DNA from 3 places in the Rossellomorea sp. NPDC071047 genome. Region 1 is predicted to be linked to each of the others. Evidence: riboswitches for the same ligand, from Rfam matches in the RefSeq annotation. Region 1 holds a riboswitch; each other region holds the start of a gene.

What was found. Region 1 has a riboswitch for lysine ahead of ACQKFO_RS00215 (aspartate kinase). Riboswitches for the same ligand answer to the same signal wherever they lie in the genome.
Region 2: it holds a riboswitch for lysine, as region 1 does, so the genes downstream of both, ACQKFO_RS12595 (Na+/H+ antiporter NhaC family protein) here and ACQKFO_RS00215 (aspartate kinase) in region 1, are expected to answer to the same signal.
Region 3: it holds a riboswitch for lysine, as region 1 does, so the genes downstream of both, lysA (diaminopimelate decarboxylase) here and ACQKFO_RS00215 (aspartate kinase) in region 1, are expected to answer to the same signal.

The regions. Positions count from the first base shown of each region.
Region 1 is NZ_JBNNJT010000001.1:38,733-49,044, forward strand. It holds gene ACQKFO_RS00195 (FTR1 family iron permease) at 1-177, shown strand, start outside; gene ACQKFO_RS00200 (hypothetical protein) at 290-1,768, shown strand; gene uvrC (excinuclease ABC subunit UvrC) at 1,765-3,534, shown strand; one part of gene ACQKFO_RS00210 (IS3 family transposase) at 3,729-4,615, opposite strand; one part of gene ACQKFO_RS00210 (IS3 family transposase) at 4,615-5,086, opposite strand; lysine riboswitch at 5,333-5,511, shown strand; gene ACQKFO_RS00215 (aspartate kinase) at 5,704-6,942, shown strand; gene ACQKFO_RS00220 (YslB family protein) at 7,032-7,469, opposite strand; gene ACQKFO_RS00225 (succinate dehydrogenase cytochrome b558 subunit) at 7,821-8,429, shown strand; gene sdhA (succinate dehydrogenase flavoprotein subunit) at 8,502-10,265, shown strand; gene sdhB (succinate dehydrogenase iron-sulfur subunit) at 10,265-10,312, shown strand, end outside.
Region 2 is NZ_JBNNJT010000003.1:107,452-117,763, forward strand. It holds gene ACQKFO_RS12595 (Na+/H+ antiporter NhaC family protein) at 305-1,870, opposite strand; lysine riboswitch at 1,986-2,168, opposite strand; gene yunB (sporulation protein YunB) at 2,248-3,012, opposite strand; gene ACQKFO_RS12605 (HD-GYP domain-containing protein) at 3,072-4,184, opposite strand; gene ACQKFO_RS12610 (YunC family protein) at 4,378-4,680, opposite strand; gene ACQKFO_RS12615 (bifunctional metallophosphatase/5'-nucleotidase) at 4,737-6,089, opposite strand; gene ACQKFO_RS12620 (sulfite exporter TauE/SafE family protein) at 6,117-6,941, opposite strand; gene ACQKFO_RS12625 (DUF72 domain-containing protein) at 6,963-7,805, opposite strand; gene sufB (Fe-S cluster assembly protein SufB) at 7,957-9,354, opposite strand; gene sufU (Fe-S cluster assembly sulfur transfer protein SufU) at 9,394-9,834, opposite strand; gene ACQKFO_RS12640 (cysteine desulfurase) at 9,824-10,312, opposite strand, start outside.
Region 3 is NZ_JBNNJT010000002.1:578,381-588,692, forward strand. It holds gene ACQKFO_RS10840 (2OG-Fe(II) oxygenase) at 21-671, shown strand; gene ACQKFO_RS10845 (DMT family transporter) at 707-1,666, opposite strand; gene ACQKFO_RS10850 (helix-turn-helix domain-containing protein) at 1,816-2,349, shown strand; gene ACQKFO_RS10855 (sigma-70 family RNA polymerase sigma factor) at 2,704-3,240, shown strand; gene ACQKFO_RS10860 (DUF4179 domain-containing protein) at 3,221-4,621, shown strand; lysine riboswitch at 4,742-4,918, shown strand; gene lysA (diaminopimelate decarboxylase) at 5,034-6,320, shown strand; gene ACQKFO_RS10870 (GTP pyrophosphokinase) at 6,594-7,253, opposite strand; gene ACQKFO_RS10875 (S8 family peptidase) at 7,715-10,312, shown strand, end outside.

The DNA.
Region 1 (10,312 bases):
ACGATTGAACAGGTGCTTGCCTATTGGTTCTACTTCGGATTCGTATTCTTATGGATTTACCTGATCCGAACGGATAAACTCATTAACCCATTTAAACGAAAGTCCGTGCCTGCAGGGATGGAACAACAGAAAAAGACAATCAAAAAATCGGATGATGTGAATTCAATAAATGCTTAAATCCCCCTGAGCCAACTCATGATTGGAAACCATTCTAAGAAAGCCTTACAATAGGCTAAGAAGGTTTCCAAACTGAGTTGGTTTTTATTTGGAGAGAAACAGGAGAGAAACAATGATCGATAAACATTTGAACAAGTGGATGTTAAGTATACTGGCTGTATTCAGCCTGTACTTCATATACAGACTTATATTGCTTCCGCCCTATGCTTCAAGCTGGGATGAAGTCGATTATGCTCTGGGAGTCATCGAATTTGATTTATTGAAGATGCAGCCTCATTTTCCAGGATATCCTTTTTTTATTTTCGGGGGGATGATGGTTCACACTTTTATAGCTGACGCGGTTCTATCCCTCCAACTTTTAAATACGATATTGCTGGTTAGCTCGATTCTTCCTGTTTATTGGCTGTTTGGCCATTACCTAGAGAGAAAAAAAGCCATCATTGCGACGCTATTACTATTTTCCCTTTCTTATCCGAGTGCGATGACCGTTCAAGCTATGAGTGAAGGTGCTGCCATACCGGTATTATGGTGGTACTTATGGAGTCTGCACCAGGCTATGATACGGAAGACGAAGGATGCGGCTGTCCTTCCCATTCTCCTCTTTGCCATCTTGATGGGTATACGATTATCTTATATCGGATTTGGTGCGGGGATCCTCTACTATTGGTTTTTGTTTTGGAAGGAGAGTGGCAATGGTTCAGAAAAAATGAAAGCCATCGCTTTTCATCTGACTCTTCTCGTACTTTCACAAGGAGTGTGGCTATCGGCACTGGCTGCCAATGCAGGGAGCCTCAAGACCCTGCTACAGATTGCCTTTGGGTTTACCGACGGACACTTTACGGAATGGGGAGGAACGGTAGAGCCCGATACAGGATATTTTGAAAGGTTATGGAACTATATATTTATCAATATAGGCTGGAACGGATTATTTACACAATCACTTTCTATTATGGTCATCACGGCGCTTCTGGTTTTATTGAGTGTAAAAAAGACTGGAAAGTGGACTAGACCTGGTCCAGGCACTATATTGCTCCTGATTTCATTCGGCTCCTATTTTATCTGGGGATTATTTGCACAAAATATTGATAAACCGAGACATATTCTGCCTCTGGCCATAATAGTAGGGTTTTTCATGTTGATAGGGTGGATGAAAAACCTCAATACAATGAAGATCATCACCCTGAGCCTTTGGTTTATTTTGCATATAGGAACGAGTGTGGGCGTCTTGACCGACTATCACTCATCTCTACCCGCCGTATACAAAACAGAGTCATACTTCTCAGAAAAAAATGAGGAAAGTCCGATTATGGTATACACATGGGAAGAAACAAGAGTATACTCCTATCTGGATGCACCATACTCACATAAGCGAGTGTTAACCTATTCTCAATTCCTTCAAGACATTCAGCATATGAATAAAGAAATCTATTTGACCGGAGCAGTGGTTAATGGATTCAAACAACAGGGTATTGAAAACCTTGATGAAAAAATAGAAAAAGTCCAAGTATTCCACTCACAGGAGCTATTTGATCCTGTATATTCAACCATCACCGTCTATAAATGGGCAGACAAGAAGGGAGAGAGTCGATGAACCCTACCATTACGAATAAATTAGCTCTATTACCGGATCAGCCCGGTTGTTATTTAATGAAAGACAGACAAGGTACGATTATCTATGTGGGTAAAGCAAAAGTATTGAAGAATCGTGTGCGTTCATATTTCACCGGTTCTCATGATGCCAAGACTCAACGGCTGGTAGGAGAAATTGAGGACTTCGAATACATCATGACTTCATCTGATCTGGAAGCCCTGGTGCTTGAAATGAACCTGATCAAAAAATATGATCCTAAATACAATGTCATGTTAAAGGATGATAAAAGCTATCCGTTTATCAAGTTAACTAACGAGAGACACCCAAGACTTATTACGACCCGCAAAGTCCAAAGGGGGAAAGGGCGTTACTTTGGTCCGTATCCCAACGCAGGAGCTGCAAATGAAACAAAAAAGCTTCTGGATCGTCTGTATCCGTTACGAAAATGCACTACCCTTCCTGACCGGGCATGTCTTTATTATCATATGGGTCAATGCCTGGCTCCTTGTATCAAAGAAGTAAGCAAAGACACATATAGAGAAATGACTGACGAAATTTCCAGGTTCCTGAATGGCGGATACAAAGATATCAAAAATCAATTAACCGTGAAAATGAATGAGGCAGCAGAGAATCTGGAATTTGAGAGAGCGAAGGAATTCCGCGATCAAATCCTTCACATTGAAGCGACAATGGAGAAGCAAAAGATGACCATGACCGATTTCACTGATCGGGATGTGTTCGGATATTCCGTTGATAAAGGCTGGATGTGTGTTCAGGTATTCTTGGTGCGTCAAGGCAAGCTCATTGAGCGGGATGTGTCACTGTTCCCTCTATACAATGAACCGGAGGATGAATTCCTTACGTTCTTAGGACAGTTTTATTCTAAATCAAATCACTTTAAGCCAAAGGAAATATTTTTGCCGGAAGTGATCGATGAGGAACTGGCTGCTAAGCTGTTAGACGTGAAAATCACCCAGCCAAAGCGGGGGAAGAAGAGGGAGCTTGTGAAACTCGCCGAGAAAAATGCGAAGCAGGCCCTGGAAGAAAAGTTCGCCCTGATCGAAAGAGATGAGGAAAGAACGATTAAGGCAATTGAGCGCCTTGGGGAACATATGGGCATTTATACTCCCTTCCGGATCGAAGCATTTGATAACTCGAATATCCAAGGTTCCGATCCCGTGTCTGCCATGATTGTGTTTCTTGACGGGAAACCCGCGAAGAAAGAATATCGAAAGTACAAAATCAAAACCGTGAAGGGTCCTGATGATTATGATTCCATGCGTGAGGTTGTTCGCAGACGGTATACGAGAGTCTTGAAGGATGGTCTCCCTTTACCGGATCTCATCATCATCGATGGTGGGAAAGGGCAGATTGAAGCGGCGAGGGATGTCATCGAGAATGAATTGGGGTTGGATATCCCACTGGGCGGCCTTGCAAAAGACGATAAGCACCAGACATCGGAACTGCTGTATGGAAATCCTTTGGAAATCATTCCTCTTGAAAAGAGAAGCCAGGAATTTTACTTGCTTCAGCGGATCCAGGATGAAGTCCACCGATTCGCCATCACCTTCCACCGACAACTCAGAGGGAAAAGCGCATTTCAATCAACTCTTGATGAAATTGATGGCATCGGACCAAAGCGGAAGAAGCAACTTCTAAAGCACTTTGGTTCTATGAAGAAAATGAAAGAAGCCAGTGTGGAAGAATTTATTGAGATAGGGATTCCTGAAGCCGTTGCTAAGGAATTGGTGCAGAAATTAAAATAGAATGTTAGAAATCAGTGAAGTACTATTGATTAAGTCATTATTAGGTATGTGATGTTTGTGTTTGGTGTAGAAGTAATACCTTGAATTAGCAGAGTTGATTGGAGCGGAAGGTGCTCGACTCCTGCGGGAAACGCGTGGAAGTTGAGACCCCACAGGGCTTTTGCACTGGCCCCATAATGTTGGACACTTAAATTCTAAGCAGCTAATTCAGCACTCACTCGATAAGCTACCGGACTTTTTCGTTTTAACCTTGATTTGATTCTCAGATGATTGTAGTAATACATGTATTTTTTTAATTCGTCCTTAAAATGCTCAATACTATCAAATTCTTGTAAGTAAAGGAATTCAGACTTCATTATCCCAAAAAAGTTTTCCATGACGGAGTTGTCATAACAGTTTCCTTTACGAGACATACTTTGGGTAATGTTATGGTTTCTCAGTGTCCTTCGGTACTGGGCCATTTGATAATGCCATCCTTGATCTGAATGGATTAAGAGCTCATCGCCTTCATTTACATGTTTTAATCCTTGTTCTAACATCGTCTCCACCAAGTCAAATGTCGGCCTGGATTGGAGCGTATAGGTAATGATCTCTCCGTTAAATAGGTCTAGAATGGGGGAGAGGTAGAGTTTTTGACCGAACAGTTTAAACTCCGTAATGTCTGTCACCCATTTTTGATTAGGTTTATCTGCTCTAAAATGGCGATTTAGGATGTTGGGAGCTACTTTTCCAACTTTCCCTTTGTAGGATTTATATTTTTTCATTCGCACAATGCATTTAAGGCCCAATTCTCTCATGATCCGAAGGACTTTCTTTTTGTTCACATCGTGTCCTTTTGCTTGAAGAACGTCCGTAATGCGACGGTACCCAAGGCGCCCTAAGTGTTTGTGGTAGATGAAATTAATTCTTCTTTTCCATTTACGATCTGGATCTGGTTGGTCTAATTTTTTGATGATGTGGTAGTAAGTGCTTTTAGACAGCTTAGCTACTTTTATCATCCGAGTCACCTGGAATTCGTTCCTTAGTTCAAATACTACTTTCGCTTTGATTTCGTTGGTGATGGTTCTTCCTGAACTAAGGCGTTTAGCTTTTTTAAATACGCATTCTCCATACGAAGGTATTCAAGTTCTTTTTTCATATCTTCCATCGTTTGGTTAGAAGAGTTATCTTTGATCTTCTTATTCTTATGATTAGGTGTCATTGTAGAAGGCCTCATTTCTAATGATCCGAAGGCATGTTCTCCAGCTCTTTCCCACTTTTTCATCCACCTACGAACCATACAAGGATCGGGGACATGAAAAATGGCTGATGCCTCTCGAATAGAGTAATTCTTTTCCGTAATATATTGAATTACCCTCAGTTTAAAGGCAGAAGGATAGTTTGTATAGGGAAAGACAAATGCTTGGTCACCATGATGTCGAACTAACATCACCCAGTAACGCAGAACAGATTGATCTACGCCTACTTGATTCGCAAGATCTCGATAACTAACTAGTTCATTTAGATAACGTTTAGCAATTTGAAGTTTATATTCTCGGGTAAACTTGGCCATATGTGTATGCACCCTCCTATTGTTGGTTTTGTTGTCCAACAATAGGGGTGCAGTTCATTTAGCCCGAGGAGGCTCAACCCACGCCCCGCGGAAAGCGAGCACCTGCAGCGGAAATCACCCACCGCATGCTCATTCAAAACAGCTCACCAATGAATAATAAAATAAAATATTGTTTCAATTAGACATTGAATCAATTTTCCCCCTATGCTATAATTAACGAAAATTTATAACATTATCACTTTTTAAAGTGGTGATAGAGGTGCGAACTTCAAAAGTACAGGTAAAGAGGAGTATGAGCTCTGTTGAGATGCCTAGAAAGGGGAGATTCGCCGAAGTGGTCTTGGTCTCATGCTGATTCCGCTGGTTCTACGTTTAAGAAATGTAGGATTGTCAAGATGATTCAATCTTGGAGAGCTATCTCACAATGCCCATGAACCTATTTAGTATGTTCTGCTGTATGTTCATAAAGCAATGAGATATTATTCTCATTGCTTTTTTTATTATCCAGCACAGGTGATGAACCTGTTCCATGAACGTTTAGGATGATTGTGATTGTACTCTTCACCATCAAAGGATGAGTCTTAACCAAGCACTCAAGTGAGAAAGAGGGAGAAGCAGTGAGTATTATTGTTCAAAAATTCGGTGGGACTTCAGTAGGTTCTGTGGAAAGAATTCAAAATGTTGCGTCAAGAATCGCAGAAGAAAAAGAAAGAGGAAATGATGTTGTGGTCGTGGTATCCGCCATGGGGAAAACGACGGATACACTCGTTGGATTGGCAAGGGAAATTACATCGCAACCAAGTAAGAGAGAAATGGATATGCTTCTCTCTACAGGAGAGCAAGTCACCATTTCGCTCCTCACGATGGCCCTGATTCAATCGGGACACGATGCCATTTCATTCACAGGCTGGCAGGCCGGGATCGAGACGGAATCCGTTCACAGCAACGCGAGGATCACCAATATTCATACTGAAAAGATGTTGAGTAATCTTCAATCGGGAAGAGTTGTGATCGTAGCGGGATTCCAAGGGATGACGGAATCGGGGGAAATTACAACTCTCGGTCGTGGCGGATCAGATACAACCGCCGTTGCGATCGCGGCTGCCCTGAAAGCAGAGCGCTGTGATATTTATACAGATGTAGACGGGGTATACACAACGGACCCGCGTTATATTCAAGGAGCAAGGAAGTTACCGTCCATTTCATATGATGAAATGTTGGAACTCGCTAATTTAGGGGCCGGAGTCCTGCATCCACGGGCAGTGGAATTTGCCAAGAATTATCAAATTCCATTAGAAGTCAGATCGAGTATTGAGAAAATTGAAGGAACGTATATTGAGGAGGAAGCAAGCATGGAACAAAACCTGATCGTGAGAGGAGTAGCATTTGAAGGTGAAATCACACGTGTAACTGTATTTGGACTAGGAAACGCATTAACGGGACTATCTTCAGTGTTTACCACCTTAGCCAAAAATCACTTGAATGTAGATATTATCATTCAAAGCCAAACCGATCAGAATACGACCAATCTATCATTCTCTATTAAAGAACAAGACCTGGAGGAAACCCTTGCTGTTCTGGAACGAAACAAAGAGCAATTAGGCTTTACCCACGTTGAGCATGAAAGTGAGCTTGCAAAAGTATCGATCGTTGGCTCCGGTATGATCTCAAATCCAGGGGTGGCAGCGGAAATGTTCGAAGTGTTAGCTCAAAACGACATTGTGGTGAAAATGGTCAGCACGTCTGAAATCAAAGTATCTGCTGTCGTAGACGAGAAAAATATGCAAAAAGCAGCAAGCGTCCTACATACTGCATTTAACCTGGACGCGGTGAAGATGGAAGAAATCACGTTATAATACTAAAGGAACAGTACGCAACAAGTGAAAAAGGGTTGCCCCGTCATGGGCAACCCTTTATTAGAGTAGGAAAAGGATGTTGGTAAGTACTATTCTACTTTATCTTTCTCGTCCCATCTAACAATCACTTTCACTGAATGACTCCGTTTATGTAGTTCGTCGGCAGCCTCTGCCACACATTTCTTTTGCAACTGTACTTGTTCGGCTAGAAAGCCAGTTTCCAGTTTGAATGTTACATCCGACTTTAAAGCAAGGCGTCGTTCTAACACCGGTCCACTTATTTCAAAGGTCATCTCATTCTTTTTTTGTTCCAGCAGTGTAAGGGTTCCCCAGCCGGCTTCAGCGAAAAACGATATCAGTTCTTCTGATGACTGAAGGGGGAATTTCCGAGAAAGCTGTTTTCCACCCCAGTATAGTATATCGGGTGTGTGCTTTCCTAAAATTTCTGGAATCAATATGTCACGTAACATTTCATATCCGAAGATTGGAACGGACGGTTGATGTACTTCTTCTTTTTTCTGTTCCAAGTAAATCCCCTCTTTCTATAAAACTATTATATACATGAAAAGGGGATTTATCATCCCATACCTTGAAAAATGACCTTGGGATATTTTGGTGATATAATTTTTATTTGATATTTATTTGAATTTTCGAACATTTAACGTGGCAATACCTCATCTTTTCTGTTATCAATAAATTGAAAATATTTTTGCGGTATTGTCGAAATTATGTATACGTTTTCTTGACGCTTCCACTCCTTGGGAGTAAAATGGACATGTCACATTATTGTTACAATATAAAATATGTATCGTCGTCTAATCATTCTTATAAATGCATTAGAAAACGAATTCATATTTTATCATTAAGGGGGGTAAATCATGGCTGGAAATCGAGAATTTAATTATCGCAGGCTTCATTCATTGCTAGGTGTTATTCCAGTTGGATTATTTTTAACACAACATTTAGTCGTGAACCATTTTGCCACTGGCGGGGAAGAATCATTTAACCAGGCGGCACACTTCATGGAAAGTTTACCTTTCCGTTATATCCTTGAAATTTTTATCATCTTCCTTCCATTGTATTTCCATGCAATCTACGGAATTTACATTGCATTCACTTCTAAGAACAATGCAAGTAAGTTTGGTTATTTCCGTAACTGGATGTTTTTACTTCAACGTGTGTCTGGAGTAATCACATTTATTTTTGTTACTTGGCATGTATGGGAAACAAGGGTAGCAGCAGCATTTGGGGCTGAAGTGAACTTTCAAATGATGGAAAACATCTTATCGAATCCATTTATGCTAGGATTTTATGTGCTGGGTGTTCTTTCCACGATCTTCCACTTTGCGAATGGTTTATGGTCATTCTGCGTGAGCTGGGGAATTACAGTTTCACCTCGTTCTCAATTAATTGCTACATATGTTACGATCGGAATCTTTGTAGCGTTATCGGTTGTCGGTATGCGTGCAATTTTCGCCTTCGTATAAGGAGAAATAGATACGAGTCTAATAGATTAAATAAGTGCTCTCGAAGTATGGTAGGAAAAGGAGTGAGTCACGATGAGTAAAGGCAAAATCATCGTTGTCGGTGGCGGTTTAGCCGGCCTGATGGCCACAATTAAAGCAGCAGAAAAAGGAACGCAAGTAGATTTATTCTCACTGGTACCCGTTAAGCGTTCTCACTCTGTATGTGCACAAGGTGGTATTAACGGAGCCGTTAATACCAAGGGAGAAGGAGACTCTCCTTGGGAACATTTTGATGATACAGTGTATGGTGGGGATTTCTTAGCTAATCAACCGCCTGTTAAAGCAATGACTGAAGCGGCACCGGGAATTATTCATTTACTCGATCGTATGGGAGTAATGTTTAACCGTACACCGGAAGGCTTGCTGGACTTCCGTCGTTTCGGTGGAACGCAGCATCACAGAACAGCTTTCGCCGGTGCTACGACTGGTCAACAATTATTGTATGCCTTGGACGAGCAGGTTCGTCGTCATGAAGTAGCTGGGCTAGTGAATAAGTTCGAAGGTTGGGAATTCCTTGGAGTCGTCGTGGATGACGAAGGAGTGGCAAGAGGAATCGTTGCTCAAAACCTTCAAACGATGGAAATTAAATCGTTCGCAGCTGATGCCGTGATCATGGCAACTGGAGGCCCTGGAATTATCTTCGGTAAATCCACGAACTCTGTCATTAATACAGGTTCAGCCGCATCGATCGTTTATCAACAAGGTGCTTATTATGCAAATGGTGAGTTCATTCAAATTCACCCGACAGCCATTCCTGGGGACGATAAGCTTCGCCTCATGAGTGAATCGGCCCGTGGTGAAGGTGGACGAGTCTGGACATATAAAGACGGAAAGCCTTGGTACTTCCTTGAAGAGAAGTATCCTGCATATGGAAACCTTGTACCCCGTGATATCGCAACACGTGAAATCTTTGATGTGTGCGTAAATCAAAAGCTAGGTATTAACGGTGAAAACATGGTTTACCTGGATCTTTCTCATAAAGATTCGAAAGAGCTTGATATTAAGCTTGGAGGGATCATCGAAATCTATGAGAAGTTCATGGGTGATGACCCACGTAAAGTACCAATGAAAATTTTCCCTGCTGTTCATTATTCAATGGGTGGACTATGGGTGGATTATGATCAAATGACCAATATCCCTGGTTTATTCGCTGCTGGTGAGTGTGATTATTCTCAGCACGGAGGAAACCGTTTAGGAGCGAACTCATTACTATCCGCTATATATGGTGGTATGGTTGCAGGTCCTAATGCTATTAAATATATAGCAGGGCTTGAGAAAACTGTTGAATCCGTACCTTCTTCTCTATTCGACCGCTATGTAAAACAGGAAGAAGAAAAATGGAACAACATCATGTCCATGAATGGTACTGAGAATGCCTATGTCATTCATAAAGAACTTGGTGAGTGGATGACGGATAACGTGACCGTTGTGCGTCATAACGATAAGCTGAAACAGACAGATGAAAAGATCCAGGAATTAATGGAACGTTACCAAAACATCAATATCAATGATACGGCTAAATGGAGCAACCAGGGGGCAACATTCACCCGTCAATTGTGGAACATGCTGCAACTGGCCCGTGTTATTACAATCGGTGCTTTAAATCGTAACGAGAGCCGTGGAGCTCACTATAAACCTGACTTCCCAGAACGTAATGATGAAGAATTCCTTAAAACAACGATGGCTAAATACAATGCTGCAACGAATTCACCTGAATTCCATTATGAGGAAGTAGATACTTCACTGATTGCACCACGGAAGCGTGACTATTCTAAGAAAAAAGGGGGAAATAAATGATGAGTGAAAACAAAAGAGTCCGTTTTATCATTACTCGTCAAGACGGC
Region 2 (10,312 bases), on a different contig from region 1:
GGTCCCCCCTAGTTCTTTTCAACTACCAATTTAAGGTATTTGAAATTTTTATATTTTCAGATTATTTATAATCTAAAGTCAGTATAGCTAGTTCCATGGCAATTGTCAAAGCTATTTTGAAGCTTTTATAGAGATTTTTTAAAATTGGGACAGGTACTATTTCACTATAAGAATTTTGTCGAAACATGAAGGATTAATGATCGGAAAGGTTGAGGTGGGTTTTGGGATACCGTCGCGGGTTTAAAAAAAAGCACGAATGCATAATAAAAAACCAGGAGCCGATGAGCTCCTGGTTTTCATTATATTATTGCTCTGAAACAGCCGGTTTTGCTTTTTCACCAAACAGAAAAGCGAATGCAACGATCAAAATGATCACAACCCCAAGGCCGAATAGTGTGCTTCCAGTGAATCCTAATACAAGATATCCAATTGAAGCAGCAACCGCTCCGATTAAGGCATATGGAAGCTGTGTAAGAACGTGATCGATATGATTGCTTCCTGCCCCTGTAGAGGAAAGGATGGTTGTATCCGAGATTGGAGAACAGTGATCCCCCAATACAGATCCAGCTAATACAGCAGCCATAGCAGGAAGTAAGATACTTACATCTGTTGCTGCTGCAATCTCCCCGGCGATCGGAAGTAAGATCCCGAAAGATCCCCAAGAAGTTCCCGTCGAGAATGCCATGATTCCGGCAACTAAGAATAAAATGACAGGAAGTGCCTGCATCGGCAAGCTTGATTGTTCAACCAGACCCGCAAGATACGTTCCTGTTTGCAATTGATCGATCAATGTGACGATCGTCCAGGCGAAGATAAGGATGTAAACGGCCGGCAGCATGGATTTGATCCCTTCCACTACTGCTACTCCAACTGCTTTACCTTCGATCCCTTTCAAGTTGACTTGACGAATGAAGAAGATCAGTGCAACAAGGAGACCGAATAATCCACCATATAATAATGATTTCGTTACATCTGTATTTTCAAAAATCGGCAGGATGTCAAATGATCCGACTGCTTGATAGCCAGTCCAGAGCATCATTCCAATTGTACCGATAACAAGTGCTACAATCGGCCAGACAAGATCACCAACTGATCCTTTCGAACTGACAGGCAGATCATTTTTTAATTCTCCTGGAATCTCTTTTTCAGGATCATAAAGGGCTCCCGTTTCAAGGGCTCTTACTTCATGCTCTTTCATCTTTCCAAAATCCAGGCCTTTAGCAGCAACCATGATTACTAGCAGAACAGCTGCCCAGACATAAAGGTTCATTGGAATCATTTGAACGAAGGCTGAAAATGCTGTGTACTCTGTGATACTGTGTGTAGCAAGAATCGAACCGATGATACCGATGATGTACGCTCCCCAGCTTGAGATTGGTGAAACGACACAAATGGGTGCCGACGTCGAGTCAATGATATAGGCCAGTTTTGCACGTGAAATTTTGTGGCGATCCGTAATGGGTCTCGAAACCTGTCCAACAGCAAGGGCGTTAAAATAGTCATCAATAAAAATTATGATACCTAAAACGGCTGCAAGAAGTTGTGCACCTTTTCTCGTTTTCACACGTTTCATCGCCCATTCACCGAATGCGCGGCTACCGCCGGAAATATTCACAAATGCAGTGATGACACCAAGAATGAGCAAGAAGAAAATAATATAGACATTCCAGGTGTTGAGAGCTCCATCTGCGACAAAGATGCCTTTAAAGGCGTCCCACATAAAGCTGAATGTTTTCGTAATTGAGAAATCTGCTAACAGAAATGCAGACGCAACGATTCCTACTCCCAGTGAAAGTAGAACCCGTCTCGTAAGTATAACCATAAGAATGGCTAAAAGGGGTGGTAATAGTGAGTAAATCGTGTTTTCCATAGTGTCCTCCTCCTATTTGATAGGGGGGAACCATCGTAGCATGATAGAGGATAATAAAAAAAGGCAACGATAGAGAAGCTATCATTACCTTAGTAAGTAATTTAAGTGCTCCATCACGATCTGTAGCTCCCCATTATAGAGATCCCCCTATAATGACAGTGTTATCCTTCTTCAAGATAACCCCAGCAAATACACATTCGACATGCATAATTACTTCGGCAAAAGTTCCCTTTCATCTGTTCTCACAGTTGTCATTCTCAAACAGCTTACTCTTGAACTCTGCGCCTCTACCCCATCGGACTGATGATGTGGTGTGTTATAAAATTTTCTTTATTAATATAACAAACTATCATTCTTTTGGCAACTTTTTTTCCTGACTAATTTGTGGGAATTTCAATAGAAGGACTGGATCCCTCCCCACCATTGTTATAAAACTGTGGTACATCCAGGTGAACGGTACCCATGGCAACCAGGATATCCTGCTTGATGGTTTCGGTTTTCGTTGCAAATGGAATGATGATCTGGACATTGACTTCAAGCTCGACAAACACTTTTACAACGGCATTATTTATCCCGAATTGCTCTACAGTAGTTTTAATATCAGAACGGACATCTCCGATCGAGTGAAAGCGAATCGGCACTTTCGGACCAAGGTTACCGAGTAACACGTTGTTGGTCGCTTGCCCAAGAGGGACAGAGTAAGTGATGCCCTTCGCTGCTTTTGACTTGCCTTCATCGATTTCCACTTCGGTAATAAATTCAAGGTTTTCTAAATTTCCTTCCTCTGCTTCTTGCAGGTTTTGCTGAACTAAGTTGGTGATTTCTGCCTGAACCCGGTTGATGGTCTGAGTATTATATTTAAATGAAACAATATCACCTTCTGTATTCTTCACTTCTTCCGTTATATCCGAAATATCAAGAACATCGGCAATTTTTTTGTTTATTGCTTTATTGATAACCAACGTACCGATCCTGCTGGTTTGAGTTTCAGCATAAGCAAGCAGTGTCGGTTTCAAACCTTTGTTAATGATCCACAATCCGAATCCAGTCGAAATCATAAAGAATAGAATCGTGATGATCATCACATAACGAAAAGGCAGCGGCCCTCCTCTTCGGGGTTTGTATGTTTTAAACTTTGACAAAAAAATCCCCCCTTACAAGCTATTTGTATGCAAAGTAAGAGGGGTTTAACGCAAAAAATTTATTTAATTTTAAGAGCTTGGGGTTCATAATCCGGATCAAATCCGGTAATCACCTTATCTAATTCCGTACTTAAATCCATGGGATAAGGAGTTTGTATTTCCTGTCCATCTTCTTCTATGATCCGGATCACCGGTCGATCCGTTACACCTTTATTTTGATCGGTCACAATTCCTTTTCGGCCATCATTCAGCTCCACGACCATCCCATTCGGATAAATGGCCACAGAAGACCTGAAGGCTTCAATCACATTTGTATCAAACAGGGTACCGCTTCCTGCATATAATACCTCCAGCGCTTGATGTGGAAGCATGGCTTTCCGGTATACACGATTTGACGTCATGGCGTCGAATACATCGGCCACCGCAATGATTTTTGCAAAGGGGTGGATATCCTCACCTTTGATACCTCGTGGATAACCGGATCCATCAAGCCGCTCATGGTGCTGGTACGCGCAGTGAGCAATGATCAGGGACACAGAATGAAGCTGTCGCAAAATCTCAAAGCCGTGTTCTGAATGCTTTTTGATTTCACAAAATTCGTCTTCTGTCAGCTTTCCTGGCTTCAGGAGAATTTCCTCAGGTACAAGCATCTTACCGATATCATGCAAAATTGCTCCCACGCCTAACTGCTCGAGCTGTTTAGTGGACAGTTTAAGTTCCAGACCTATGGATAACGTATACAAAGTCACATTGAATGAATGATGAAAAATATAGGAGTCATATGTGAAAACATCCGTCAAAATGGTTAGGAGATCATGATTCGCCTTCACTTCTGACAAGACTACATCAATCACCTGCTTCAATTGCCTGGCACTATCTTCAATCATGAGCACACCAGGTGGCGCCTTCGATACGCTTAGTTGATTAAACGCCATCTCTATATTGTTTACAGCTTGTTGTCTCACCTTACTCGAAACAGTTCCCTTTACATGGATTCCCTTCGAAAGGGAGTCTTCAATATAGACATACTGAATACTAAGCTCCTGCAACCTGAAAATCATGCGTTCTGTAATCGGAACGTTATCATGAATTAAAGCTTGACCTCTCATATTATATACGGTTGTAGCTAGAACCATGCCCGGTTTCAAAGCCCTAGTTGATATAAGCCTCATAGAATTCTCCTATGTAATTCTTTCATTTTTCGACAAAATTTCCTAGTATCTCCATTATAAAGGATAAAAACGTTCTTGCAAGGTGTATTTCCTGATATATTGTTAATTATTCATGAAAGAATATAGAGCGAAGGGTGATATTCACTCAACAAAAAACCAGCGCTCTCTAAAAAGCAACTGGTCCAATTTATACTCATATCATTTTCAACAATGCATCCCGGCCGATCATGCCCGGTGTGATGCCGCGATTTTCTGCCTCATAGGTGATGGATTCCAGAGGGGCGTCCAGGAGCTGATCGATTGTTTTTACACCGACGGCTCTGCCTGCAATGATTCCTCTGTCTTTCAACTTCTCATTTAGTAACGCTACGTCCAGTGCTCCACACATTATATATCCTATATCACTCGTCACAACGAGGAGATTGGTTTTGGGCAGTTCAACAGAAATCGCTAAAAAAGTATGTCCCTGAATGGTAATCGGAGATACATTCATCATGTGTCATCGCTCCTTTCCCTCATATGTATGATGTGAGGATGGAAACGGTGATACATTTACTGCTTTAATTTCCACTGAAGGATATCCCGTAAAAACTCAGGCATAAAGTATTTTTTCTCCAGCCTTTGAAGGTCTGGAAAGAAGTGGCCAAACGTGAACATATCCGGTAAGGCAAGCTTGTATATCTTCTCTGGATCAATCGGCTTTTCAGCGATTAAGATTTCAGGGCCATTGACTTGAATATTCGTATATACAAACCGTCCCATCACCTTTCCTCTGAACCCCAATCCTTTTACTTGAAGGTGCGGCCATTCCTCATTAAATGTTTGTTTAATTATTTCCTTCAGCTCTGCCCCCTTCATTTCGATTAGACATGGATTGATGGGATGGGGCAGGATACGGTGCAGATCCTGTTTCGTCACTGCCCCCTCATTCAGTCCATCAATGAGTAAGCCTGAATTGAGAAAGGCACAATCAGCCTCGCACCATTCAGCTAGAGCATCACATAACACATCCGGAAGTGGGGAAGGATTAAACCAATCCACTGCCAGGGGTTCGGCGAGATCGGTTACTTTTTCTCCTAACAAAGCCTCCCCCTTTTGATACCACTCGAGATTTTCCTGCTCTTCCTTTTCGACAGGGGGAAGCTCCTGCTGTTCATAAAGCTGTGCTTTTTTGCCGACAATCTTTTTATTGGTTGCGTCAACCTCTATCATCATATGACCGACATAATGACCATATTTTCCAGCTGCGCCAAGCATCGTCCCCTTAATTTCTTTTCCTTGATGCAACACATGATGGGTATGGGCTCCAAGGATAACATCAATGTCAGGAAATCGGGCTGCAATCAACTCATCATCCCGAATCCCCAGGTGGGAAAGAAGAATCACCATATCTACCTGGGGGTGAAGCTCTTGAACCAATTTTTCAAGCTCATCCATCGGAGATGTAATATTCCAGCCGAGGGCTTTATAAAAAGGTTTGAAATAAGCTGTCAATCCGATGACGCCAATATTCATTCCACTACTCGTTTGATAAATATGATGGGTTTTGACCCAGCTTGGAGGCTGCGACGACTGGTCTAATAGATTGCCTACTATCACGTGAAAATTTGCATTTTCATACAGGCTGTTTAAATCTTCATAATCCAGTGTAATTCCTTCATTGTTCCCAATCGTTACAGCATCAAAGCCGACTTCGTTAAGGAAATCTACGTTTCCTTTTCCTAAAGTCGCTTCACTCAATGGATGCCAGCGGTCTACATGATCACCGATATCAAATAGATAAACTGGTTCCCCTTCATCCAGATGCCATTGTTTTCTCATCTTCAAAAAATCCCTAATCCTTGACCAATGCTCAAAATGGCTGTGAAGGTCGTTTGTGTGATAAATATGAATGGTTTCTCTCACTATTTGCTCACTCCTATTGGAGGTATGTTATCCTGAAATACCTTGGTAAATCAATCTAATTCCAATTAATATTAATATAATCCGTAAAACACTCACTAAGACTTTTGATTCAAGCTTCGTATTCAAATAGGCCCCAAACTTCGCCCCTATCCAGGCGCCTGGAATGAGTGCAAGTGCATACAACCACTTTACATTGCCAAACATGACATGCGTTCCCGAGCTGACTAATGCCGATAGGAAAATCATGAACATGGATGTGGCGACGGCTACATGAGGCGGAAAAAGAAAAATCAAGATCATCGCAGGTACCATTAATGATCCACCACCTATTCCAAATAAACCAGATGTAAATCCAACTGCAAAGGCAATAGCCGCTCCTAATACAGGAGGATATCCATATCGGAAGGTGTTTCCGCCCGGATCGGTAAATTCCCGTTGAAAAGATGCATCCTTGAATTTCTCAATAGGCTTTAACTTGTTTCTTATCATGAGTACAATGGCAATCAGAATCATAAAAATACCAAAATATAAATTAAAGCTTTCCATGTTCAATCCCTTGTTTACCCATGCACCAAGTATTGAACCTGGCCCGCTTCCGGCAAAGAAGATCAGGCCGCTTTTATAATCGACGGTCTTATGCTTTAAATAAGCCAGGGTGGATGATAACCCTGTGAAAATCATAATGACCAATGATGTTCCTACTGCTGTCTGAGGATTCATTCCCTCAATCAAGCTTGTATATGCACCGAAATAGATTAGGGCAGGAACAATGATGACTCCTCCGCCCAGTCCTACAAGGGAACCTATCGCTCCTGCTAAAAGTCCGATCGATAGAAGAACGATCCATTCCATCTGTCTTTCATCTCCTGTCAGCTAAAATAAATCCAGTTGCTTTGGTGCAAGTCCTCCATATTCAAGGTCTAATAATTCAATGAGATCTTTCGCGTTGTCAGCGGCATCTCCACCCGAATTATTATTGAAAAGAATATATAGATCTTCAGTGGTTTCGTGCAACTGATGAATATGTGGAATCCATTCCTCCAGTTCAGCACGATTATAGCGATATAAATAACGAACCTCCCGCCAGTCTTCCCCATTCGGTTTATTCCAGCCGTAAAGATTCCTGCCGTGAAAACGAATCAGAGTGGCATCTTTATGTGTGGTTTCCAATACCCTTGGTACAGATCCCTCCCCTGCTTGCGGCTCATCGCAAATGCTATGGATCCATCCTTCCTTTTTCATAAACGTTAACGTCTTATCCCGGAACTCCGGTCTGAACCAACTTTGATTACGAAACTCCAACGACAGTGGAAATCCCTTTAGCTGCTCCCGGCAGTACCGGATATAATCAACATGCTCCTTTTTACAATCGTACCAAGGGGGAAATTGAAGCAGAACCATGGCTAATTTACCTGCCTCTACGTAAGGGGCAAGTGATTCCTTAAAGGCAGTGAACATCTCTTCCTTCGTTTCAAAAGGGATCTCTCCCCGCTGATGTCCCGTCATTCCTTGATAAGCCTTAACAATAAACTTAAAGTCCTCGGGTGTTTCCTTCACCCATTTTTCAGCATTCCGAAGAGGCTGGACAGCATAGAAAGTTGTGTCCACCTCTACGATGGGAAAATGTGCACCGTATTCTTTTAGTTTGTCTCTCTGGGAAACATTTTCATAAAGGGTATCATGATCTCCCCAGCCTGTTACTCCTATGTATATCATCTTCCATCACCTGCTTTATTATGAACATGTCCATTTTATCATAAGGGAAATGGAAATTCTTATGTTTGGATTGATTGAGGATGGATAGTGGTGATTTATTGAAAACAGAAAAACTCCCCTGATGAAACATCAAGGGAGTTTGAGTGATATATTAACCGATTGAACCTTCCATTTCGAACTTGATCAGACGGTTCATTTCGACTGCGTATTCCATTGGAAGTTCTTTCGTGAATGGCTCGATGAAGCCCATTACGATCATTTCTGTTGCTTCTTCCTCTGAAATACCACGGCTCATAAGATAGAATAATTGTTCTTCGGAAACTTTTGATACCTTCGCTTCGTGTTCTAACGAGATGTTATCGTTTAGAATTTCGTTGTAAGGGATCGTATCGGAAGTTGATTGGTTATCCATGATCAGCGTATCACACTCAATGTTTGAACGTGCGCCTTCCGCTTTACGGCCAAAGTGTACAATTCCACGGTACGTTACTTTACCACCATGCTTGGAGATGGATTTAGAAACGATTGTAGAAGATGTATTTGGTGCCAGGTGAATCATTTTCGCTCCGGCATCCTGGTGCTGACCTTTACCTGCAAGTGCGATGGATAGTGTCATACCACGTGCGCCTTCACCTTTAAGGATAACCGCAGGGTATTTCATCGTTAATTTAGAACCGATGTTTCCATCTACCCATTCCATCGTTGCGTTTGCTTCACATACAGCACGTTTCGTAACGAGGTTGAACACGTTGTTCGCCCAGTTTTGAATCGTCGTATAACGGCAGTACGCATCTTTCTTGATGATGATTTCAACGACTGCAGAGTGAAGTGAATTCGTTGTGTAAACCGGTGCTGTACAACCCTCAACATAGTGGACACTTGCGCCTTCATCCACGATGATCAGCGTACGCTCGAATTGACCCATGTTCTCTGAGTTGATACGGAAATAAGCTTGAAGTGGTGTATCCACCTTTATTCCTTTAGGGACATAGATGAAAGACCCACCTGACCATACCGCTGAGTTAAGGGCAGCGAACTTGTTATCCGTCGGAGGAATAACCTTTGCCCAGTGCTCACGGAAAAGTTCTTCATTTTCTTTTAAAGCAGAATCTGTGTCTTTGAATACAATTCCCATGTCTTCAAGATCCGATTGCATGTTGTGGTATACAACTTCTGACTCATACTGAGCAGAAACCCCTGCAAGATACTTTTGCTCTGCTTCCGGAATACCTAATTTATCAAACGTTTGCTTGATTTCTTCAGGTACTTCATCCCAGCTGCGCTCTGACTTTTCAGAAGGCTTCACATAGTAAGTGATCTCATCAAAGTTCAGTTCCTGCATGTCTCCGCCCCATTGTGGCATAGACATATTATAAAAATGTTCAAGTGACTTCAAACGGAAATCAAGCATCCATTGAGGTTCTTCTTTCATGCGGGAGATTTCTTCTACGATTTCGCGCGTCAAACCACGTTTCGAACGGAAAATCGAGACGTCTTTGTCGCTGAATCCATATTTATAATCCCCAATCTCAGGCGCTTTCTTAGCCATGTTGATTCCTCCATTCTTTGGTAGTGCCGAAGGAGAGCATCATTCCTGCTCTTCCTCTGACACTCCTTTTTCCATCGCTTTCCATGCCAATGTCGCACATTTGATACGGGCAGGAAATTTAGCGACTCCTTGTAATGCTTCAATATCTCCTAAATCCACATCGTCGTCATAGTCATTGCCTTGCATCATATCAGAGAAGATCTTGGAAAGCTTCAAAGCTTTCTCAATCTCTTTCCCTTTAACCGCCTGGGTCATCATTGAAGCAGAAGCCATGGAGATCGAACACCCTTCCCCATCGAACTTCGCATCTTGAACGATACCATCTGCAACCTTTAAAGTCAGGTGTATGCGATCTCCACAAGTAGGGTTATTCATATCGATGGTAAAGCTTCCATCCTCTAAAGAACCTTTATTTCGTGGATTCTTATAATGATCCATGATGACTTGTCGATATAACTGATCTAAATTATTAAAAGACATCGCTGAAAAACTCCTTTGTCTTCAATAGGCCTGCAACAAGTTTATCAATATCTTCTTCCGTATTATAGAGGTAGAAGCTGGCACGTGCTGTTGCGGATACGTTCAACCACTTCATAAGAGGTTGCGCACAGTGATGACCCGCGCGAACTGCAATCCCTTCAGCATCAAGTACGGTTGCCACATCATGCGGATGAACATCATCAATGTTAAATGTAACAAGGCCGGCCCGCTTTCCGGGATCACTTGGTCCGAAAATTTTCATGCCTTCGACTTCATTCATTTTCTCCAATGCATAAGCCGCCAGCTTATGTTCATGTTCTTCAATGTTATGAAGTCCTACTTCTTCAAGGAAATCAATCGCCGCTCCAAGGCCAATGGCACCTGCAATGATCGGTGTACCACCTTCAAACTTCCACGGTAGCTCTTTCCAAGTGGATTCCTGAAGCCCGACAAAGTCGATCATTTCTCCACCGAATTC
Region 3 (10,312 bases), on a different contig from region 1:
GAGGTTGATTAAAGTTGACAATGGATACTACTGAAATAGCTGTAAAGGAACAAACGATTTTTCACCATACGGGGAATAAGATCAAGACGGAAGACCGGGATATACAGATTATCGCGAAAATGGAGGAGCCACTGATTGTCGTTCTTGGCAATGTGTTGAGTCATGAAGAATGTGATGAACTCATCCAGCTTTCAAAGGATCGTGTGCAGCGTTCGAAGATAGGGAATACCCGTACTGTCGATGAACTTAGAACGAGCAGCAGCGTTTTCCTTCAAGAAGGCGAACATGACGTTGTGACTAGAGTGGAAAAGAGAGTCTCTCAAATTATGAATATACCTGTGGAGCACGGGGAAGGTCTTCAAATCCTTAACTATAAACCGGGTCAGGAATACAAGGCCCACTTCGATTTCTTCTCGGCGTCATCGCGGCCGGTGAAGAATCCGAGAATCAGCACCCTTGTCATGTACTTGAATGACGTAGAGGAAGGTGGGGAAACGTACTTTCCGAAATTGAATTTCTCTGTCTCTCCGCAAAAGGGGATGGCCGTCTACTTCGAATATTTCTATGATAATCAGGAGCTGAACGACTTGACGCTTCATGGCGGGGCACCGGTTGTCATCGGAGATAAATGGGCTGCGACTCAGTGGATGAGAAGAAAGGTATTTAAATAAAGTAAAAGAGGAGCATCCCGGATGCCCCTCTTTTTTTAGCTTGCCGATTTAATTGGTTTAATAATTCCTGAGTTCATTTTTTTTACGTTCAGCGTGTGGTTGATCATGCCTGTGATGATCAGAAGGATGCCGATCAGGGCGGATCCTGATGGGAATGGAACGGACAGGATCGCCGCTTCCCCCATGATGACGAACAGGATTTGGGTGGACTGGGTCGCTTCCACTGCCGCAAGCTTCCCAGGATGATGGCGGGACTGATTTGTCGCAATGAAGAAAAGTGATGTCGCAATCACTCCTGAGCAGATGGCGACGATAAAAGATTGTGTCACTTGCGACGTGCTTGGTGCCCCCACCTTGAAAAACGCATAGCACCCCAGGATCAACCAGAAGGGAGTACTTGCGATCGTCATCCCCAGCACACGTTGGAAGGTATCAAGCTTTCCGCCGCACACCTCCATCATCTTACGGTTCCCTAGTGGATAAGCAAAGGCTGCGATGATCACAGGTAAGACACCTACGACCATTTCTGAAGGTGACAATCCACCGGCATTTTCCTGCTGGATGAAAAGAACCCCTATTAAAATGATCGAGGAAATGGCCAGTGCTCTTATTTGAATGGAGTGCCTGCGCTTCACCGGTCCCGAAGTATAAAACAAGGGAGCAAGCAAGATGCCAGCGACGATGGTAAACTGCCACGTGCCCGCGACGAGCCAGCCCGGTCCGTACGCAGCCGCATAGGTGATAGGGCCATAAAAGAGCACAAACCCGACAAAACTCCATGTCAGCCACTCAAATGGTCGCTTCCTTATTTCAATCCATACTTGATTTACATTCTTCCTTAAACCTACAATAAGGAATAGGAAGGGGAGCATGAACAGGAATCGCAGGGATGAACTCCACATCCAGCTTCCACCAGCCAGTTCCATTGAACGGTTCAGAATAAAGGTGACGGCAAAGAACATAGATGATATGACACCGAGAGCAAGCTCTTTGATGATGAACACTCCTTTCTGTTTCGTATACTATAGTTTATTTTATATATATTATAATATACTTACATACATTGTCTATAGAAAGAGGTAGGAATATGAACAATGACGGTTTGACGTGGCAGGACCCGGAAAAATTGGCGCTGCATGTGGGAATGACACTGAGACATATACGACATGAGCGGGGGCTTAACCTGCAGGAGATGGCGGCCATGACCGATGTCAGTACTTTGACACTGGGCAAGATCGAAAGGGGAGAGGCGAATCCATCTTTGACGATCATCTGGAAAATCGCGAATGGTTTAGCTATCCCCATATCTGCCCTCCTCGTGGAAAAACAAGAAGTCCAGATCTCCCGGAAAAATGAAGGGAGCAAAGTGATCAGTGCCAATGAGTCCTTGACCTTGGAACCGATGTTTACTTCTTCTGGCTATAACTCATTGGAAACCCACAGGGCCTTCCTGAAACCGGACAGTGAGTACCGTGCCGATGCCCACCAGCCCGGGGTGATTGAATTTGTCACCGTGATGGAAGGAAGGGTACGTGTTAAAGTGCAGGATGACGAATTCGAGCTAGGTCAGTATGACTCGATCAAATTTCATGCGGATAAAGGGCACAGCTACATCAATATGGAATCAACGGAAGCGGTCCTGCATTTTGTGATGATTTACACGGGACGGACAGATTGAAGCTTATCAATGGGGATAAGCTTCTTTTTTTGGCAAAAAGCCTAACGATGTAGGTTAAAAACGGTTTTTTCAAACGTTCTTTGGCTTTTGGATCATTTACATTCAATCTTCGTGGCGGCTGACCCCATCCAATCTAATTAATTGCGTCAGAATCATCCATGATTGCGTCATTTTCGAGGGGAATTGCGTCATTATCAAAGATAATTGCGTCGATTTTATATTTAATGCGTCTCTTTACATGATTTATGCGTGTTTTTGAAATATATGGTAGACACCACCTTTTCCACCACACAAAAAATTCCTTGAAACTTTTCCCACCCCACCGGACTCTAATGAATGACAGGAGGTTAATCAATGGATGTAAAACTTGTAAAAAAAGCAATAAAGGGGAATGAACAGGCATTCGAAAGGCTGATCCACTCAGAAAGTGAGAAGTTGTATCGGACGGCATTTCTATATGTAAGAAATAAAGAGGATGCTCTGGATGTTGTGCAGGAAACGGTTTGTAAAGCATTCACCTCGATATCCCGGTTGAAAAATCCGGAGTATTTCAGCACCTGGCTGATCAAGATCCTGATACATACGGCATACAGCATCCTAAAGAAACAAAACCGGCTCGTGCTGACAGGAGATGAGTTTCTCGATACCGCCATCGTCTCAGAAGAACAGGATGTAGAAGGGCGGATTGACTTGATTACAGCTATGGCGTCTTTGAATCAAAACTATCGAACGGTCATTATATTATTCTATTTCCAGGGTCAGTCGATCAAGATGATTGCTGATACGATGGGTACGCCTGAAGGGACGGTCAAGACGTATCTTCACCGGGCAAAGCTGGAATTGAGAATGCTATTGGAAGGAGTGAATCAGTATGGACAAAAAATGGTTTGAGGAAGAAATGAACAGCATCGAGGTACCAAAAGAAGAGGTTTTTGAGGCGGTCTCAACAGGAATACAAAAAGGTAGAAAACAAAAAGTCCGGAAAAAAACAGCCAAGATAAGTGCCGCTTTTACCACCGCTGCTGCCTCCATGGTACTCATATCGGGCTTCCTATTCGCCCCTGTGAACAATGCACTGGCCAAACTGCCTGTACTGGGCGGCATTTATGAAAAAGTAGGTTCCCAGGTCGGGAAAGAACTCTATTCAAGCGATAAAGTGACGGAAGTTAATCAGGCCGCCACTTCCAACGGTGTCGATGTAATGATTACAAGCACGTATTATGACGGGAACATCATCGGGGTCACCTTCAAGGCGAAGGGTGATGACCTTTCCATTGAACATATGGACGAAGGGAATCGTCCAGTGAACGGTTACAGCTATCACCTCTTCGACGGGAAGGATCAGAATCAATGGGGGTCGGGAAGTTCGGGTCTTAAAAAAGACGGGGATGAGTTCATAGGCTCGATCGAATTTTACCGGGACGGGAAAGAACCGCCGGAAAACTTCACCCTTCCGTTAACTTTCACCCATATGGCCGACGTGAAAGGTACCTGGACCTTTGATGTACCGGTCAAGAGGATTCCATCAGAAAAGATCCAAACAGATGTAAGGACAGAATCGCCCCATGGTGAATTTGAGCTGCAAGTGACATCTGTCACTAAAGGAAAAGCTACGACTACACTGGAGTATACATATTCGGTGGAGTCTGAGAAAGATACGTTAAATCTAATCGTGTTTGATGACCTAGGGAACCGGTTATCAAAGTCCAGTGCAGAGACACTGAATATCAAAGAAGTTGACGGTGATTATCAAAAGACTGTCAGGGAGCTGTTCACTAGTAAACTCAGTGATAATGCACAGTCGCTGAAAGTCCAAGCTGATATGGAGCGAGTAGATGAAGACGGCATCATCTCACTGAAGGATTCACCTCCATTCCAGGTGAAGAGCCCTCGTTTTGGTTATCAGGTCAAGGTACAAGATATCCAAAACGTAAAAGGGAAGGTGACACTGGACTTCACCCTCGATGCCATCAAAGAAAAACAATTCAAATATGACATTTTAGAGAATTTTGCTCAATTCATTCAGGTGATCCCATCAAAAGATATAAAAAGAAATGCAAAGGATGAATTGGATTATAATGAGATGTTGAATCATATGATCAGAAGTGCTAAAACGAAAACAGTGGATAAGGATACTCTCCGTTATCAATCCACGTTTACGTTACCTCAGGATGCCAGCCTTGAGGACTACTCTCTAATTGTTCCATTCGAGACATTGAGCAGAAATGATAAGCCGGTCAAAATGAAACCGTTCGAAATCAATCTGAAATAAAATGATCCACGAAATCCCCGGGCTCCATTCCGGGGATTTTGCCTATTTCTCTCTCAAAAACCAATTGACAACTATTTCAAGCGAATGTTATAGTAATTCAAACAAAATAATACGTCACTCTCTGATAATAGAGGCGCGAGTATGATGAGTATCTTCTTTGAGAATAATGGATTCTGAGAAAAGAAGGGAAAGGCAGATCGCCGAAGCAGAAAATAGCCAATTCTATTTTTTGTTGGGCCAGCATTGAAGAAATGCTGGACTGTCACAATGAAAAAGTTGTGGAGCACTATTGAAGAGATGTTAATACATAGTCTTCATCATGTTTCCAAAACTTTTGATGATAAACCGTATGAGCATCGCTTCATACGGTTTTTTTGTGTTTTTTTAGAGAGAGTCAAAAGGAGTTTAGGATATGAGTACAGTTGATGTAAATGTTCACGGAAATCTTGAAATTGGTGGGATGAGTACGGGTGAGTTGGTGGAAACCTATGGGACGCCTTTGATGGTCTACGATGAAAGAATGATCCGTGAGAATGCGAAGTTGTTCAGGGATGCATTCAATGAAAGTGGTCTGAAGTATCAGGTGGCGTATGCAAGTAAAGCGTTTCTATGTAAAGAAATGGTGCGACTGGCTGAACAGGAAAGTTTATCTCTGGATGTTGTGTCCGGCGGGGAATTGTATACGGCATTGGAGGCGGGATTTCCCGCTGATCGCATTCATTTCCACGGGAACAACAAATCGGAAGAGGAACTCATAATGGCGTTGGAAGCAGAAATCGGCTGTTTTGTCGTAGATAGTTTCCTCGAGCTTGAACTGTTGCATGACCTTGCAAAGGAACGTGAGCAACAGGTTCAGATCCTGATCAGGGTCACACCTGGCGTCGAAGCCCACACTCATGAATACATTACGACGGGGCAGGAAGATTCGAAATTTGGATTCAGCATTTCGAACGGGCAGGCAAGTACGGCGATCCAGCTGGCTATCCGCAAGCCATACTTCTCATTGCTTGGGCTCCATTCTCATATAGGATCCCAGATTTTTGAACGGGAAGGGTTTGATCAGGCGATTCAAGTACTGGCTGATTTCCTTCAGAGAATTCGTATCGAATTTGACGTGACCATGCCGGTGCTGAATATCGGCGGAGGATTCGGTGTCCGGTATACGGAAGAAGACCAGCCCTTGCCGATTCCAACTTATGTGAAATCTATTACCGATAGTGTGAAGAACTATTTTGCAAAGAATGAATATCCTCTTCCTGAAGTATGGGTGGAGCCGGGCCGGAGTATGGTGGCAGAAGCGGGTACGACGTTGTACAAAGTGGGATCAAAGAAAATCATCCCGGATGTGCGTACGTATGTCGCGATTGACGGAGGGATGACGGATAATATCCGCCCCGCCCTATATCAGGCGAAATACCATGCGGTCCTGGCCAACCGTCCACAAGAGGAATGCACGGAGCTTGTGAGTATTGCAGGGAAATGCTGTGAGTCAGGTGACATGCTGATTTGGGATCTGATGCTTCCCCCGACGAATTACGGTGATATACTGGCGGTGTTCAGTACAGGAGCCTACGGGTATTCGATGGCGAGTAATTATAACCGGATCCCCCGCCCTGCCGTTGTGTTCGTGCATGATGGGGAATCACGGGTCGTGATCGAACGTGAATCGTATGCAGATTTAGTTCGGAATGATCGATAAATAGGGTTGGTTTTCCCTTCCTGTTATGGAATGGGTACTAGTTCCTGCCCTGAAAGTCCATAGCTCAAACACACATCTGTATAAAAAAGAAGGCTGCGTCTCATTAGACGCAGCCTTCTTTTTTATCTATTCATAAATCCTCTTCCGAAAGTATTGTAAGTAATGGATGAACCTACCTGGTGGGACACAGGGATAGGTACTCTGTCCTGGTCTGAAGATCCAGATTTGACCCACAAAGAAGCTGCATTGAAGCATACAACCCTCTTTATATCGTCAATCCTCCTCTTTTGAGAGCTGCATCAGAAATTGATGAACCTCATTCGGCGTCATCAAACTTGAATCCTCTCCATCCTCTTTTTTTAATATATTGATTTCATGATTGAGCTGTTCCATTTTGCGATCAAGTAAAGCCGCCTGTGTAGCGGCTTCCTTCAACCCATCCTGAATATGGGAGGGAATCTGCTTTTTATATTTGTAGTAAATTTTATGCTCGAGACTTGCCCAGAAATCCATGGCGATTGTGCGGATCTGAATCTCCACATACACGACTTCCACGCGATCCGTCAAAAAAATCGGAACCTGAACGATGAGGTGAAGGCTTTGATACCCATTGGGCTTCGGAGTCTTGATATAGTCCTTCACTTCCACCACCGTAATGTCATGCTGGGATTGAATCAAGTCCGACACCTTATAGATATCCTCGATGAACGAGCAGGTGATGCGTACGCCTGCAATATCCCGGATTTGTTCTTTCATCTGATCAAAGGAAGGTTTCATGCCCTTCTTTGACATTTTCTTCAGGATACTTTCAGGGGACTTTAGGCGGGTCGAAATGTGTTCGATCGGATTGTATTCATGGATGACCTGGAATTCCTCCCTTAAGATATTGATCTTTGTCCGGACTTCTTCAAGGGCGAATTTATATGAAAGCATGAAGCGGTTCAGGTTCGTTCTCAGTTCTTTAAGGTTAATCTCATTCACGTTGACTGCTCCCTTAGATTGTAATGGTATCAGTATATCCAATTTGCCCCCTCGGCATCTAGTGTGGAAACGTGACAAATATGTATCTATTTTCATAAGTAAGTTGAATGAAATCGAGTAATCACATGGGGACTAGTTCTCTACTCCCGAAAAATAACCCCAATTGAGTATTGGCTGTGCTGAGACTTACAATTTAATTAACCACAGACATACAAAATGACTCCTAGAGAAACAAGCTTGCATCCCCGTATTAGCATACGACTATGTAAACTGGGAGGTGATCACTGACGAATTCATCCTGGTAGTCTACTTAAATATTTTTAGGACTACATACCTTCTTTATTTTTCCCTCAGCAAGAGTCTACTCATATGAATCAATCAACTGACGAAATGAATAGAATAGGAGAATGTTCATGAAAAAGCTTAACGTGAAACCACTTCTTGTTGGATCGATTGCTGCGACGATGATTTCAGGTTCGATGTTCCAGGTGGATGCACTCGGTATCTCTTCCAATGGGAAGGAACTCGAGGAGTCTAATGTTGATAAGAATGAAGTTATCAAAGGGGAACATACCATCACCCTCATCACTGGTGATGTGGTAAAGGTGTCGACCCTCCAAAATGGCAAACAAATCATCAATGTGGAGCCTGCTGATAAGAATGGCGAAGGTGTCCGGGTCATGACCATCAAAGACGAAACTTTCGTATTCCCGAACTCTGCCATGCCTTTTATGGCCGCTGGAAAAATGGATGAAGACTTATTCAATATTACAAAATTGATCGAGTATGGGTATGATGACAAGAATCAAGCGTCTGTACCTGTCATCGTAGAATACAAAGAAACCAAGGCTAAGACTTTCTCAGCAGCTCCGGCCCCAAAAGGATCGAAGAAAGTGAGGGACTTGGAAAGCATTAATGGAGCGGCCCTTTCTGCAGAGAAGAAGCAGGCAGAATCGTTCTGGAAAGACGTCACTGTTCAAAGCGAAAAGAAAGATTCGGAAAAAACACCCCAATTTGAATACGGCGTTGATAAAATCTGGCTGGATGGCCGTGTAGAAGCAGCCCTTGATCAAAGTGTACCGCAAATTGAAGCGGATTCCGCATGGGAGCAAGGTTTTACAGGAGAGGGAGTCAAGGTTGCCGTACTTGATACTGGAATCGACTCGGAGCATCCGGATATAGCAGGTCAGATTGATGATGCTGTAAGCTTTGTACCTGGTGAAGAAGTGAAGGACGTCAATGGTCATGGAACCCACGTTGCCTCTACCGTTCTTGGAACCGGTGCGGGCGATGGAAAACATAAAGGTGTCGCTCCCGATGCCCGATTACTAGTTGGAAAGGTATTGAGTGATCAAGGATTTGGGCAGGATTCCTGGATCATTGACGGAATGGAATGGGCTTCTGAGAATGCTAAAATTGTCAACATGAGTCTTGGAAGCGATATGCCAAGTGATGGGACAGACCCAATGGCAGAAGCTGTGAATAGACTGACAGATGAAAATGGAACTTTATTCGTCATTGCGGCCGGCAACAGGGGCGGGGAAGGTACGATCGGTTCCCCTGGTGCAGCAGATTCAGCCTTGACGGTTGGTGCAGTGGATAAAGAGGATGAACTGGCGTATTTCTCTTCCAAAGGTCCACGCTATGGGGATATGGGGCTTAAACCGGATCTTTCAGCTCCAGGTGTGGGAATCGTGGCGGCTCGTTCCCAATACTCCAGTGGGACCGGAGATTACAAAAGTTTAGATGGTACATCAATGGCGACTCCACATGTTGCCGGTGCAGCTGCCATTTTAGCAGAAAAATACCCTGAATGGGATGGAACGACATTGAAACAAGCTCTGATGAATACGACAAAGAAGCTTGATGGTTACCAGCCTTATCATGTCGGAACAGGACGGGTGGACGTAGCTGCTGCACTGGATACACAGGTTAGGGCAACGGGCTCGGTCTCATTCGGATTCTTTAAATGGCCTCATGATCAAGCAGTTCCAGTAGAAAAGGTAGTGACCTATACAAATGATAGTGAGGAAGAAATCACTCTTGAACTGGAGTCAACCTTTACAAATGCGGATGGAGAAGTGGCACCAACAGGTATGCTGACGGTCTCTGATCAAACTGTTACGGTTCCAGCAGGCGGAACGGTGGACGTGAATGTAGCACTCGATTCCAAGCTTGGAGAATCAGGGTCACGCTACCAAGGATTCCTGACAGCCAAAAAGGACGGAACAGAACTCGTACGCACCACGATGGCAATGGTCAAGGAAGAGGAAAGATATCCTCTTACATTGAATGCAACCGATCGTGACGGATCGAAAGGACAGGCTTATGTCGTACTGTTCAGTGAAAAAATGGAGCCTGAAGTTTTCGCTGTCGATGGTTCATTAGAACTTCGTCTGCCGCCTGGTACGTATTCCGCCATGTCACTTATGGATGTAGATGTGGACACGGATCAAGCAGGTGTAGCCCTTGTTGGAAATCCGGAAGTGAAGTTGAACGGTCCAAAAACCGTCGAGTTGGATGCACGAAAAGCGAAGGAAATCAAAGTAGAGGTACCGAAGAAAACAGAAGCGAATTATCGACGGATGGAGTACCATCAAACCATCGGTGATATGCCAATGACAAGTTTATATTTAATGCCGGTGTGGGTCGATAAACTATATGCCGTACCGACCAAGGAAGTGAAAAGTGGATACTTCGAGCAGCTGACACGCTGGCGCCTGACCAAGCCACTGTTGACGATCAATTTTAACGGAAAAGAATTGGATGATATCCCGTTAGCCGGAAGTACCTTATTGGATGGAAAATATAATCTGTCCACCGTGTATGCCGGAAAAGGAAGCGCTGCAGACTTTGATCGATTAAAGGCAAAAGGAAAGGCTGTCGTTGTGGATCGAAATGCAGAAGTGAGCGTTTCAGAGCAAGCAACAAATGCTGCAGCTGCAGGAGCAAAGCTGGTTATCGTTGTGAATAATGAAGATAAAGAATTCAGCGTATATGCAGGAACTCCG